One region of the Legionella sp. JM-2024 genome, then DNA from elsewhere that is predicted to be linked to it. Evidence: riboswitches for the same ligand, from Rfam matches in the RefSeq annotation. Region 1 holds a riboswitch; the other holds the start of a gene.

Region 1 (7,134 bases):
GCCATCAATCCCAATTTGGGGATTCTAATTGCCTTAGCTATTGTGGTCGATAACTTCAGTGAAGGCTTGAGTGTTGGAGAACTTATTCGTCATGAGCAAAACTCTCTAGGACACGGAACCATACAGAGGATTCTTGGATGGACGAGTCTGATTGGAGGAGCCCTGTTAATATCAGCAATGGGTGGATGGTACTTTCTCCGAGGATTATCCCCATCAATCCTTGGATTTTTGATTGGTACAGCGGGAGGGGGATTATTCTATTTAACAATTACAAAATTAGTACCTGAAGCAGAGGAGCGTCACTACCAACAATCCTCTGCGTTCGCTATCGCGATTGGCTTCCTTTTCATTTTCGTACTTACGAAATTTTTTTAATAATGAGTAAAATAGAACTGTTTATGATTCTTTATTCTTTAGAAAAGCTGTCAATTAGAAGTAGGTAAAAATAGTTTTTAAAGAATTTTCTTGTTTCGCTCGATATAATTGGAAAGGATCAATCACCTTAGTCCCCAAGGCTTTCTCAAAGGCAGCTTTATTTGAACTGGCAGTAATTTTAGGGGCCAGGTCTCCGAGATTGGAAGTAAAAATCCCGGCAGCACTCACAGGCAAGAAATCCTCATAAACAATAGGATAGTAGGCGATATGACCATTTCTAATCAAATTATCCAATTGATTATCCGAATAGTCCTTTAAATGATTAGATTTGTTTTCCTTTAAACGATATTCTAAAAAGATTAGTTTCTGACGCCGCATTTCCTCTACTGTTTTTGGGAAATCTTTAAAGGTTTGTTCCAGTATTGAGTAGTATTCTTTTCCATTACTACCATCGAGGCGCGGTAAAATCTTTGAGTGCACCTCGGATAGTAGTTTCTCATATAATTGGTGCCCTTTTGGAGTCAATGCCGCCCCACGCTGTTCTATTTCACCAAAACGTGCCCTGTGAGTCCCCTTTTCCAATTGTCCACTTTCCGTTGGAAATAATATGGGTTCCTCCAATGCTTTAAAGGAAGTCTGTCTTAGCAAAATCGGCCAATCCATTTCAGGAGGACCTTCTATAATCGCTTTTGGGTTTAGACCCATACTGGTCATTTCATTTTGCACCGTTGTTATATCCAAAGTCCTTGGAGTTAAATGATTGATATGAGGACCTTTAAAACTGACAACATCAGCCACTAATGGATGAATTTTTTTCAAAAGATCATAGTTTTTATGGGAAATGATCGCTTCTTTATGCCAGCGAAAGGTATCAATAGCTTCGCTCACAAATTCATGGCCTTGTTCGAAAGTTAATCCTCCCTGTTGTTTGTTAATTACTAGGAGTTCCCTTACTCTTTTGGTAAAAATATCCCTCGATGACAATATCACTTCAGCCATTTCCCGGATTTTTTTATCTGCTATAAGTTCTGTTCTCAACAAAGAAGTAAAAATACGAAAAGGATTTCTTTTTAAATCATTATCATCAGTCGGGCGAAAACCAGTCGAATGCACAGGCATCCCTGCTATAGACAAGTCATAATAACCGACAGGATACATTCCCATTACTGCAAATAATTGACGCATGGTATTTAACTCTTCAGCTTTTCCCAAGCGAATTGCACCATGACGTTCTTCACTAATACGGTTCAGATCATTTGCTTCCTTTAGTTGGGCTAACAAAGCAGGTTTTGATTCAAGTGTTTGCCGATTCACTTTCTCAACAAGCTCCAGTAAAGTGCTATATTGAGGTACTTCCTTTTGATACATTTCAGACATGGCTCTGGAAAAAAGGGTACGAATTGTATTCTTATCAATGAAGATCATAGTCTTCTCCAACCCAGCGTAGACTCCATTATTTATGAAATTATAGTAGAATATTGTTCGATTTATTTACATATACAGTGTCTACTGGCAGATAATAGCAAAGCACCATGTATTACTATTATTCAGAATGAACCTAATCAATAAGAAATTACGGTTATGAATTATTTTATTTTTTTATTAAAATCAATAGAATCAACTTCTTTCTCAATGGCATCCGCTTTACGTACTGATTTAGTTTTTGCAAAAAATAATACATCACTTAGTCCCACTTCTTCATTTTTTCTCAATGCATTAATAACATTTATTCCAGCTCTAACACCTATTGCTAACAGTCCAAAAATGGTTAAACTGATGAGAATATTTGCAACAATTGGTTTCCATATCTCTCGGTGTTCTTTCATTTGCTCATCTTGGCTATGCAATAACCTCTTAAACTCTGACTGAAAAAGGGTGACTTCATTATTGTCAGGTTTTCTTTGTGACACAGTCTCATTAAAACAATCCACTTTCTCTTTCAACTTGTCTGCTAACTTAATAACACTCTCACCTTTCTTTTTATCTTTCTTTGATAAAGTATCCCCATAATCTCGCATTATCTTTATTTTAAAATATAAACTGACCAACATGGGGTTAACTTCAATTTTATGAACGTCTTCAGACTCTTTTTGAATGTTTTCTGGTACAGTGACATCCCGTTCAACCAAAGGAGCCGATGGTTTAAACTCTGAATTCTTATTTTTTAAATCTAAAAATTCGTTCACCCTAAATACAGTCGCAAGATATTCTTTTATCTCAGGATCTTTTACAACACGGTCTATCAACTGGCCTAAATCTACAAAAATTTGACCATTAGAAAATACTGCCACATCATCGTCAAGGCTGTCTTTTATTGCACTAGCACTCAATGCTGGAGAATCTCTCCAGCCACCAACAGCAGACATTTGAGCGCCCTTCTTCAATGCAAACGAGAAGGAGTTATCAAGTGCTTCTCTCAATTTTGAAGAATCCCCTTCAGGGCATTCAACAGTAAGTGTTTTACCATAGGCCCCTGATTCGGAACTTATTTTGATACCTATGGCCTTATGATGAAATACAAATCCATCTAAAAACATTCCAACATTATCTACTTTCAAATGTTCTGGTTCAGCTTTATGGCCGTAACTTCCAAGTATTTCCATTTTTCCAGGAATTTTAGCGAGCAAACAGGCAAAATTAAAAGCTCCTATATAAAAATAATGACATTTACCCCCACCTAAAGCATGCTCATACATAGGAATTTCTGATACTGTAGGAGTAAATAAACTGACTTGCAGTAAAGGCCATCCCGTTTCATAATTACGTGTTATAAGAGGAATTCTCTCAAATCTTTTTTTATCTTTATTGTATTCATTCAGATAAGAATTTTGCTCTTCTTCAAAAAACACTGTTATGGACATAATTTTTCCTTTATGTATTTTTTTAAATTATAAACTATCTGAGTGTTTCTGCTTTAAAGTTATGAAGGATTATAAGATAGAGAAATACCAGCATCCTCAATAGATTTCTCATAAATCAAAACTAACACCGCACCTTCATGAACATCCAGGATAATTTCTGGTGATAGTGTCCGATTAAAACAGGAATTTTTTCCAGGAAAAGAAAGATGAGATTGATTTAACTCCCATTTCAAGCCACCTGAAGAGAGAACAACTTCTGGCATTCCTATTAATGAAATTTTGGTTTGGGCAGGCAATAAGAAATTGACCATGGATTTTTCTTTTACAACAACCCCCCTGATTGGAGGTGAGTATAAGAGGCAGTTTGTTTCCATAAAAATATTAATATTATTCAAAATATGATCCAAATAACCACCATTTATCCCTACAACGATTGCAGGCAGTAAATCATGAGCTTTTAAATAATGCATTGCCTTTTGATAATCCGTACTGGATTGATCGGGCAAGTGAAGAAATGAATGATTTTCAAGAATTGCAGGTCGGACAGAATCCAAATCACCTGTAATTAAATCCGGGAAGACACCAAGATCATACAACGCATTAGCTGCACCATCAGCTGCAATGACTGGTAAACTCCAATTATGAAAAAATGAAGGATCTGGCAATTCTCCATTTAGACATAAAATAGATCGATAACCTTTAAAATTAATGACATCGAGCATCATAATGTCTTTTTAATAAAATAAGCAGAATACTAACTATCAGACCTACTACATTGGAACTTATTACGAAAAATGAGTTTGTACTGCTTCCATAAATTATCCAGGCTATGGAACAAATCAGATAATTAATCAGCATCATCATAGAAAGATCTTGGGTTGATCGGGTTTTTAGGGATTTAACAATTTGCGGTAACAGCCCAATAAAAGAAGTAGTAAAAGCAACTATTCCCGAAAACATAACAATTGACACATTTTCCTCCGCTCAGACTAATGAGATCAGGTTCAAAGGGTTGGAGTATCCTCTCAGCCGGAAAATATATGGCACCCCTAATGTAGGGTTCTTATTTTATCATGAAATGAACAGTCCGCAAACGAAGGACTACAAAATAACTTTTTATGACTCAGATAGTATTCAAAATTACAAGGATTTTACTATCTTTTTTTATTAATTTATGTTTAATTAACAATCCTTAAGTACAAAAAAAGAGGTGATTCTCACTATTAATAACTCTTAAATTGGTATTTCAACAATAACTCATACACTGCAGGAGGCATTATCTATGACTATAAAACTTATCCGTATTGGAGAAATAGATACCAATGATTATGAGGAAGATTTAAACATGTTTGGGTATGAGAATCTGGAGAAATCCCTCAAAGAAGATGCTATTTCTGTATGGAAATTTTTTTGTAATGAAGAATTAGGGCGTGTCCTCAATTTAAAGCCATTAATTAAACAGTTTTGGCATGTGGGAAGCCAAATTTGTTCAGTCTTAAAACAACCGCTCACTTCAGCTTGACACAGATCTTGCGATCTGATCTTATACTCCCTTTTGGGGGTAGAAATGGTAAGACAGGTTCTCACAGACGAGATATGGTCACAGCTTCAAAAAACGATGCTCTTTTTTGGTTGTCATAGATGGAATAACGATAGAAATATTATGGAGGCCATTTTATGGAAATTACGTACAGGGGCGCCTTGGCGTGATATCCCTGAAAAACTATGCCCATGGAAAACAGCCTACAACCGATTCAACCGCTGGGCAGAAAAAGGCTTGTGGGAGAATTTTTTTTTGATTTACGAGGCGAAATTGATACGGAATGGGTATTCAGCGATGGAAGTTATGTCCGCGCTCACCAACATGCGAGTGGAGCTAGGCATGGAGAAGAGCGTGCCATTGGAATGTCCCGAGGAGGAGCTACTACAAAGATTCATATGTGCGCCGATGCGCATGGAAATCCGATCGATTTTGAAATCACTGGGGGTCAAGTCCACGATTCCCAAGTTGCAGGAGCGATAATTGAGAAAGTTGGAGAGGCAACTCACTTCATAGCAGATAAAGGTTATGATTCCGAAACCATTCGAGAGCAAGCGCGGTTAGCAGGAATGAACCCTGTTATTCCGCGAAAATCAAACAGTAAAAAACCTAATCCAGAATTTGATTCATACCTTTATAAACTGAGGCATTTAGTAGAAAACCTTTTTGCCAGACTGAAGCATTTTAGAAGTATTGCTATGCGTTTTGAAAAATTAGCTCGCAACTTTAAATCAATGCTGTTTTTGGCTTGTTCGCTAATTTGGGTCAAGCTGAATTGAGGAGTTGTTTTAAGACCGAACAAATTTGGTTTCCCACGTGCCAAAACTGTTCAATTAATGGCTTTAAATTGAGGACACGCCCTAGTTTTACAAGGTTTAAAAAAATTTGTTACACAATTTTATCAATTTAACCAACCAGAAAAAAAAACATTACGCCAATTTTTTGATGACTGGGGAAGCAAAAATCATTTTAATCAAAGCACCCAGTCTGATAGCCACATACCTTTTGAAACCAGCTCCAATTTTCATTATCCCAACCACACCCCCGTGTTGTATGGCGAATTAACTGCAGATTTGTTCAACAATGTTCTTCTAAAACAGGGCTATTTATCTGCGGATATTGGAGCCGGCCCAGCTCATGGTAAATGGGCACATTCCATTCAATTTTTTCTTTTAGAAGAAGCAAGAAAAGATGGGCAATTAAAACTCCACACCAAAAACGTCTGTGAATTTATTCAAAAAATCTCACAAGTTCACGGTGAATTTGAATCGATGAGTTTGTGGAGCATTCTTTTTGATGCATTTGATGAAACTATCTTTACCTGCCCTAATACTATTACCCAAACCTTGTCATCACAATGGGATGACTCAGAAGCCGCACAATTTTTAACTGCCAAATTAAACAATTTCCGAGAAAAATTTGAAGAGGCGGCATCTACTAAAAGAAATTATAATTCCTATGCCAATCAAAAGTATCTGAGTAGAATTGAGGAGGCAAGCTATATTAAATATAAAGACAAATGCGCATTACTTTGGTTTTCACCTTTTGCTAAAAAAGAGAAAGTGGAAGATACAACGCCCATCGATTCACTAGCAACTCAACCAATATAGAAATACATGATATTACGGTCATTGAACGAGTTATTTAATCCAACTGAATCGAAACTCAGGGTACTCTATCAATTATCTACTTTTCTGGAGTATTCTGTTTAATGGAAAGAGGAGCTGGGGGTTAATACTGTATTTTCATGTACTTGTTTACAAAAAGTTTCTTTAATTAATACTCCGCTTATCAATACCCCTACGAATACAAAAGCGACCATTACTATAAAATTCATCTGATAATCCGCAAGAGTATAGCTTGAACTACTGCTGGAATAATCCAGCATGAAGCCCAATAAAGGGGCATTGATAGCTCCGAAGATCATTATCATTGTATTATTAAAAGCAAGCCCTACGGTAAGATAACTCTCCAGACAATATTCTTTAATTATTGCAAACCCTATACTTTGTCCACTTGCCCCACATCCTAACAGGAAAAAACAAACCAAAATTAGGAACTTGTTCAGTGGTAAATAAATGAGGCTAATTAAAGAAATTAAAACCAGACAGGCACTAAAACACATTATTTTTTTACGATGTTTCAGTTTATCTGAGTAATAACCAATAAAAGGACAACCTATCGCATATCCCAGCCAAGCAATGGTAATAAGATAGGAAGAAAAAACAGAAGAAAATCCTTTGCTTATCAGAAAAGCCGTTCCTTCATTCTCTGACAAATATTCCAGTGAAAAATACACGCTTGAGGAAAAAATTCCTATTAACCAAACCTGTTTTTGGCGCATCAACAAGCGTAAAT
Region 2 (7,134 bases), 1.2 Mb from region 1:
GAAAACACGATATAGACGAGATGAACAAACAATGCTTAACCTCATTATCGAAATAGCTAAAAGTGATGAGAGAATTAGAGCTGTGATTATGAATGGTTCGCGTGCGAGTCCTTGTGCAAAAAAAGATATTTTCCAAGACTATGATATTGTATACATAGTGACAGATGTGGAGCCATTTGTAGTGGACACCAATTGGATTAACCATTTTGGTGATATATTAATCATGCAAGCACCTGATAAGATGGATGAAAAATGGCCAAAATCAAAAGATAAGTATGTCTATTTAATGCAATTCAAGGATTGGAACAGGATTGATCTAACGTTATTACATATCAACCAGCTAAATACAATGTCAAAAGATAGTCAAAGTATTTTATTGCTTGATAAAGACAATTTTATTGAACCATTCCCACCACCTAGTGATAAAGATTATTTACCTAAGCCCCCCACAGAGAAGGAGTTTTTAGATTGTTGTAACGAATTTTTATGGGTAAGCACCTATGTTGCCAAGGGCATCTGGCGTAAAGAGTTAACTTATGCGAAATACGTTTCGGAACAAGTTGTAAAAGAAGAGTTAATCCAGATGTTAATATGGTATATAGGAATTAATACTAATTACCAAAGTATCATAGGTAATCATGGAAAATATATTGAAAACCATCTTGAACCTGGGATATGGCAGGAATTTTTAAAAACCTATGCTAATGCTGAATATAACAATATGTGGGACTCATTATTTAAAATGTGTGAATTATTTAATGAGTTAGCAATAAAAGTTTCGCTCCATTTTGGCTTCTCATTTAATCAAAAAGAATTTAATAATGTGGTGGCTTATTTACATGAAGTCAAACTTGATGCGGCGAAAACTTAAGTGATTTCATAGAGTTCTGGATTATTATTGTAAGAATATAAATCTATTTTCCTGGTTTTATTTAAACTAAGAAGTCATTTATAATGAGATTCTTCTATCAGCTGCTCAATTATCATTGTTATGAAACAAGACTTTTCTGCAAAAATAATTACACTTCGAGAAGTTTATGAAATAAGCTGTAAACTGGCAGGCCAAATTATGCAATCTGGCTATCAATTTGATACAGTCGTAGCTATTGCAAGAGGCGGTTTTCCTGCAGCACGCTTTATTTGTGATTTTTTAAATATTCGACAGTTAGGTTCGATGCAGATCAGTCATTATTATGGTGGAGCACAAAAGCATAAATCCACTGAAGTTATTTCCCCTGTTAATGTAAATATTGAGGGAAGACATGTATTAATTATTGATGATGTGAATGACACAGGTGAAACACTTAAAGTCGCTTCTGACTATATCCAATCATTAAATCCTGCTTTATTTAAAACAGCTGTTCTTCATGAAAAATCAACCACAGTATTCAAAGCTGATTTCGTAGGGAAGTATCAGAAAAAATGGAAATGGCTAATGTATCAATGGGCAGTGACTGAAGACATCTTAACTTTCCTTCAAAGGGACCAAATGCTAGAAAGTGACGAATCTGAAGCCCGGGAACATTTATGTAAAAAATATAACCTTAAGATAAGTAAGAAATTTTTCCAAAAAATACATAGTATGAAAGATAATTATTTCTAAACCAAAATTTTTTAGTCTTTACAGGATGAGGCTACCTAAACTCTCCTTAGGCAATATAACGCTATAATTAATAGTAATTTAATGCTCCTACTTATAGGATTATATTGTTCTATGCCTCCACCACAGGATCTGCAAATATTCTTATGTGGCGATGTTATGACTGGTAGAGGGATTGATCAGATTTTATCATGCCCCTCATTTCCTCGCCTCTATGAACCCTATATTAAAGACGCTAAGGATTACGTTGTAATCGCTGAAAGAACTAATGGAAAAATACCTCGTGGTGTCTATGGCGGCTATCTATGGGGAGATGGATTAATTGAATTAAAACAAAGAAATCTCTCTGCTCGAATTATTAATTTAGAGACCAGCATTACTAAAAGTAAAACACAAGACTTGCATAAGAGCATTCATTATAAAATGCATCCTGGTAATATCGATGCAATTACTTCCGCATCCATCAATGTCTGTTCGTTAGCGAATAATCATATATTGGATTGGGGTAAACAAGGTTTTTTGGAAACACTTCGGACTTTAAAAAAGGCAAACATTGAATATTCCGGGGCTGGCCATAACATTGATCAAGCACAAACTCCTGCTATTCTTCGCACGCCGAATGATAAAATAAGAATATTAATTTTTTCCATGGGGACCTATTCCAGTGGTATATCTCCACAATGGGGTGCCACTACAAAGCAACCCGGACTGTGGCTATTGCATGACTTGAATGGAAATACAATTCAACAAATAAAAGAAATAATTAACTATTATAGAAAGCCCCATGATTTAATTATTATCAGCATTCACTGGGGTGGTAACTGGGGATATGATATTCCACGCCAACATCAGAATTTTGCCCACGCTTTAATTGATGAGTTGAGTGTCAACATCATTCATGGTCACTCTTCACATCATCCAATTGGAATTGAAATATACAATCACTGCCCAATTTTGTATGGATGCGGTGATTTAATTAATGATTACGAGGGCATTGGTGGATATCAGCAATTTAAAGATGAGTTGACATTAATGTATTTTTTAACTTTTGATGCTCATTTATCTCTTAAAGTGCTTGAACTGGTTCCTTTTGTAAGAAAGAATTTCAGTTTACACTATGCTAATGACTCGGACTGTCAATGGATGCTGAAAGCAATGAAAAAAGCTTCATTGACTTTTAATACTCACTTTAAATTGGTAAACAGAACCATTTATTGTCTTATGCAATAAAATGGAATATTGGAAGAATGTTTGAAAATCGATTTTATCAAGTTAGATTTAGAGCAAAATTTCAACAACATGGGCAATCCATTTTTTGTTATCTGATCGGATAATTGTATTGGTACGGCCGTATAATTTTTTATTTAATTTACAATGCACCAAGGTTCTCAAAAATTTGTTGCAAGAGACTGTAAAATAAGTACGCTCTCCTGTAGAGGTTTTGAAATGATGGTTGGTCAATAATTTACCAAAAGGAATTTCGGTATGGAGGATGTCAGTAATTATTTTTTCTGGTAGCTCATTAAAATTAACAGTAATGAAAGCTAACTCAACAGGGATTGCTTCATTTTTCTTTTGAGCAAGTATAGGATTATTTCTGTTTTTATATCGATCAACATACATTATGATAACTCGTGAATAGGTGTTGCGATGTTGATTTTTTAAAGCATAAATTACCTTAATCATAGGCGTACGTTGATAGTATTTCTCCAGGCCGATAGTCATTAATGGTTGTGTCAATAAATAATCATAAGGCACGGACAAGTTATCCAGAGTAACTTTCTTCCCGTGGCTAACAATATCGGTGAAAAACGTTATCTGTTCAGCATGATTCAATTTCAGATCACTATAATTAACTGCATTAGCTGAATTTAAAAAACACAAGAGTAAACAAGAAAATAAAATGTGATTGAACTGACTTATTGGTTTAGGTTTGAACATCAACAGGCTATTATAAATAACATCAAACATATCGGGTTCCAGAATATTTTATAAAATCCAATGAACTAAATGAACTCTATTATCACCTATGTCGGATACTTAAAAACAAGCACAAAGGAAGATGAACAAATCTATACTTTATTCATTGTTATTTTTAAGTTAAATAATAATGCAGAAACACTCCAATACTATAAGCAAGTATTGCTGTAATAACACCTATTATTAGAGTTTCAGAACCAGAGTAGAACCAGGATTTAGTAGACCAATGGCTTTTAATTGAGCCAATGACAAAAAATGTAACCGCTGTAGAGAGACAAGACCAAAAGAATGGATTAGTAAAAACAAGCACGTAAGGAGTTAATGGAATAATTCCGAAAAGCAAAAATGCTGCGAAAGTAGATAATGCGGATTTAAAGGGAACACGAAGAGAAGCTGGCAATCCATATTCTTCCTGCAACATAGTATCTATCCACAGTGTTCTGTTGGCGGTAATGTCTTCAACAACTTGATTCAATGTTTCCCCATGTAATCCTTTTTTTAGAAAAATCTGTTTAATTTCATTTTTTTCTCCTTCGGGCATAAGATCTATATGCTTCTCCTCAATGGCTTTATATCGATTATATTGATCTACTTCTGATTTTGTTCCCAGGTAATTGCTTGCTGCCATTGAAAACCCATCTGCTAACAAATTAGCAAAACCTAAAATTAGAATAACCAGAGAAGACAGTTGTCCGCCCACAACACCAGAAACAATTGCAAAAGTAGTGACAACCCCGTCAATACCACCATATATCCAATCTCGTAAATAACTTTGTGAGGGAGTTTGAGCTAATCGTTCTAAAATTTCTTTTTGGGAGTGGCCATGCTCTAAGTGTTTCATAGTTATCGCCTGTTAGTGACATCGTTTTGTTTCTATTGCAGGTGAAGGATGATTTTGACCTGCCTCACCATTAATGCCGGTTTGACAAACAAAATAATAAAATTTAGTATAGCAAAGTTTATTAGATGGCGCGGGGTGTCGGAAATCCGGCTGAGAGTTACCCGTAGAACTTGATCTGAGTCATATCAGCGTAAGGACTGCCTTCAAAAAAACCTCGCCATTTTATGGTCAGGTTCCCTTTTGCCATCTCTCCATTATTCAAATAATAACACAAGGAGTTATGGCAATGTCATCATTAAAATCCAGAGTTACTTTACTACTTAACTGGTATGCAAACCCATACCATGCGCCTATTCTGGTTGCAAAGCAATTGGGATTTTATTTACAAGAAGACATTAAACTGGCTATTTTGGAACCAACGGATCCCAGCGATGTGACTGAAATAGTTGGGTTAGGGACAGTAGATTTTGGTGTAAAAGCAATGATTCATACAGTGGCTGCCAAAGCCAAAGGTTATCCTGTAACATCTATTGGCACACTTTTGGATGAACCACCTACAGGTTTAATCGCTTTAAAATCAAGTGGAATAAATTCATTCCATGACATTGTTGGCAAACGAGTTGGTTATATAGGTGAATTTGGTAAAAAAATTATCGATAACTTAGCAAGTCTTGCGGGTATTGATCCAACAAGCTATGAAACAGTGCGAATTGGCATGAATGTTACAGATGCTATTTATCGTGATGTCATCGATACAGGTATTGGCTTTATTAATTTTCAAAAGGTTGAATTAGAGCATCTTTGTGGAGAAACAGTATTCTTAAGAATCGATCAATTGGCGGGGTTGGGCTGTTGTTGTTTTTGTTCGGTTCAATTTATTGTCCCTGAATGTACATTGCAGCAACCTGAATTAGTGGAAGGGTTCCTCCGAGCCACACAACGAGGAGCAGCATTCACTACCGAGAAACCAGAAGAAGCCTATGAACTATTATGCCAGGCCAAACCACAATTGCGTACCCCACTATATCAAAAGATTTTTACAAGAACCCTGCCATTTTTCTCTCGATCATTACTAAATATTGATAGAGACTGGGCTAAGGTTGGTCGCTATACAAAGCATCTGGGAATTATTGATGAACACTTTGATATTTCTCAATGTTATACCAACAATTACTTACCTGATACGCCCTATTCTGATTTGAAGCCAATAGCTTGTTGTCTTGAAGACTAATTATGCAAGCAGGAATTGTAGGAGCTGGAATCATGGGACGTCTGTTAGCTTTGGCTTTACATAATGCCGGCTGGCAGGTGTCACTTTTCGATCAACAGACTGAAAATATGAATTGCAGCACTGCAGCTGCAGGACTATTATCACCATTTTGTGAATTAGATAAATCGGAACTGTTAATTTCTTGTTTAGGTCAGGAATCAATTAAAAACTATTGGTCACGTATCATTAATCAATTACCTGAAACAATTTATTTTCAACAATCAGGGACTCTAGTCCTCTATCATCCGAATGATCATACAGAATGGACTCATTTCAGTCGTCGTATTGTAAGCCAGCTAGGTCATGAATCCACCTTTCTTCAAAAATTATCACACGACACACTCATTGCTCTTGAACCTGAACTTACCAAATTTGAAACAGGATACTATTTTCAGGATGAAGCGCACATCGATTGCCAGGCATTAATGACTGCTCTAAATAAATACCTGAAGGCTGTTTGCTTACTATACATGACAAACACACCTGTGCTCGCTCTTAAGCCGCATGTCATTGGCACTAAAGAAAGACAGTACTATTTTGATGTCGTTTTTGATTGTCGTGGGTTAGGTGCTCAATCAGTATTCCCTGATTTACGTGCCTTAAGAGGAGAACTAATTTGGGTGCATGCCCCCGAGGTTAAGTTGCAACGTCCTATACGCCTGTTACATCCACGCTATAGTCTGTATCTGGTTCCTAGACCAGGAAATATTTATCTCATAGGTGCTAGTGAAATTGAAGCAAAAGACTTTAGCCCTATTTCAGTTCGAACTACGTTGGAGTTACTCACAGCCGTTTATTATTTACATGGAGGCTTTGGTGAAGCGCGAATACTAAAAACAGTCACCCATTGTCGACCAACGCTGGCCAATCATTTACCACGTATTCAATTCTCTAAGGGATTTGTAGCGGTCAATGGGCTTTATCGTCATGGTTATTTAATTGCCCCAGCTTTGGCAGAAGAGATATTACGAGGCGTAACATCCAATTTTCAGTATCTGAACTATCCTGACCTTTGGGAGAATTATTATGGTTAGTATTTGTTTGAACGATAAGGTCTATGACATTGAGATACCATTGTCATTAAGTGAATTTTTACAGCAACATAATTACACAGGACAACACTTCGCCGTTGCTCTAAATAACCGTCTTGTGTTACGTGGAACTTACGAAACAATATTTTTACAAGCAAACGATTGTGTAGATATCCTTCTACCTATGCAAGGAGGTTAACGATGTGGCGATTGGCAGATAGAGAATTAAACAGTCGTTTGTTATTAGGAACTGCGTGCTATCCTACGCTTGAGCACATGGAGAATGCCATTCGTAACTCTGGCTCTGAGGTTATTACAATATCAATAAAACGCCAGACTTCTATTGGACTGTGTGGTGACTTCTTTTGGCAAACAGTGAGTAACCTGGGCTGCCATCTTTTGCCAAATACTG

The links. A riboswitch is a leader RNA that binds a small molecule or an ion and turns the genes downstream of it on or off. The one in region 1 is predicted to bind thiamine pyrophosphate.
Positions count from the first base shown of each region.
Region 2: it holds a riboswitch for thiamine pyrophosphate, as region 1 does, so the genes downstream of both, ACZ5EK_RS08225 (ABC transporter substrate-binding protein) here and ACZ5EK_RS13230 (SemiSWEET family sugar transporter) in region 1, are expected to answer to the same signal.

Region 1 is NZ_AP039388.1:3,029,479-3,036,612, forward strand. It holds gene ACZ5EK_RS13210 (ZIP family metal transporter) at 1-375, shown strand, start outside; gene hglS (2-oxoadipate dioxygenase/decarboxylase HglS) at 430-1,800, opposite strand; gene ACZ5EK_RS13220 (hypothetical protein) at 1,962-3,236, opposite strand; gene ACZ5EK_RS13225 (thiamine diphosphokinase) at 3,296-3,958, opposite strand; gene ACZ5EK_RS13230 (SemiSWEET family sugar transporter) at 3,942-4,208, opposite strand; TPP riboswitch at 4,195-4,297, opposite strand; gene ACZ5EK_RS13235 (hypothetical protein) at 4,519-4,758, shown strand; one part of gene ACZ5EK_RS13240 (IS5 family transposase) at 4,804-5,002, shown strand; one part of gene ACZ5EK_RS13240 (IS5 family transposase) at 5,002-5,555, shown strand; partial or broken gene ACZ5EK_RS13245 (LirA/MavJ family T4SS effector) at 5,637-6,386, shown strand; gene ACZ5EK_RS13250 (MFS transporter) at 6,485-7,134, opposite strand, start outside.
Region 2 is NZ_AP039388.1:1,843,696-1,850,829, forward strand. It holds gene ACZ5EK_RS08200 (aminoglycoside 6-adenylyltransferase) at 1-871, shown strand, start outside; gene ACZ5EK_RS08205 (phosphoribosyltransferase) at 992-1,603, shown strand; gene ACZ5EK_RS08210 (CapA family protein) at 1,715-2,830, shown strand; gene ACZ5EK_RS08215 (hypothetical protein) at 2,879-3,571, opposite strand; gene ACZ5EK_RS08220 (VIT1/CCC1 transporter family protein) at 3,696-4,421, opposite strand; TPP riboswitch at 4,543-4,636, shown strand; gene ACZ5EK_RS08225 (ABC transporter substrate-binding protein) at 4,708-5,652, shown strand; gene ACZ5EK_RS08230 (FAD-dependent oxidoreductase) at 5,655-6,725, shown strand; gene thiS (sulfur carrier protein ThiS) at 6,718-6,921, shown strand; gene ACZ5EK_RS08240 (thiazole synthase) at 6,924-7,134, shown strand, end outside.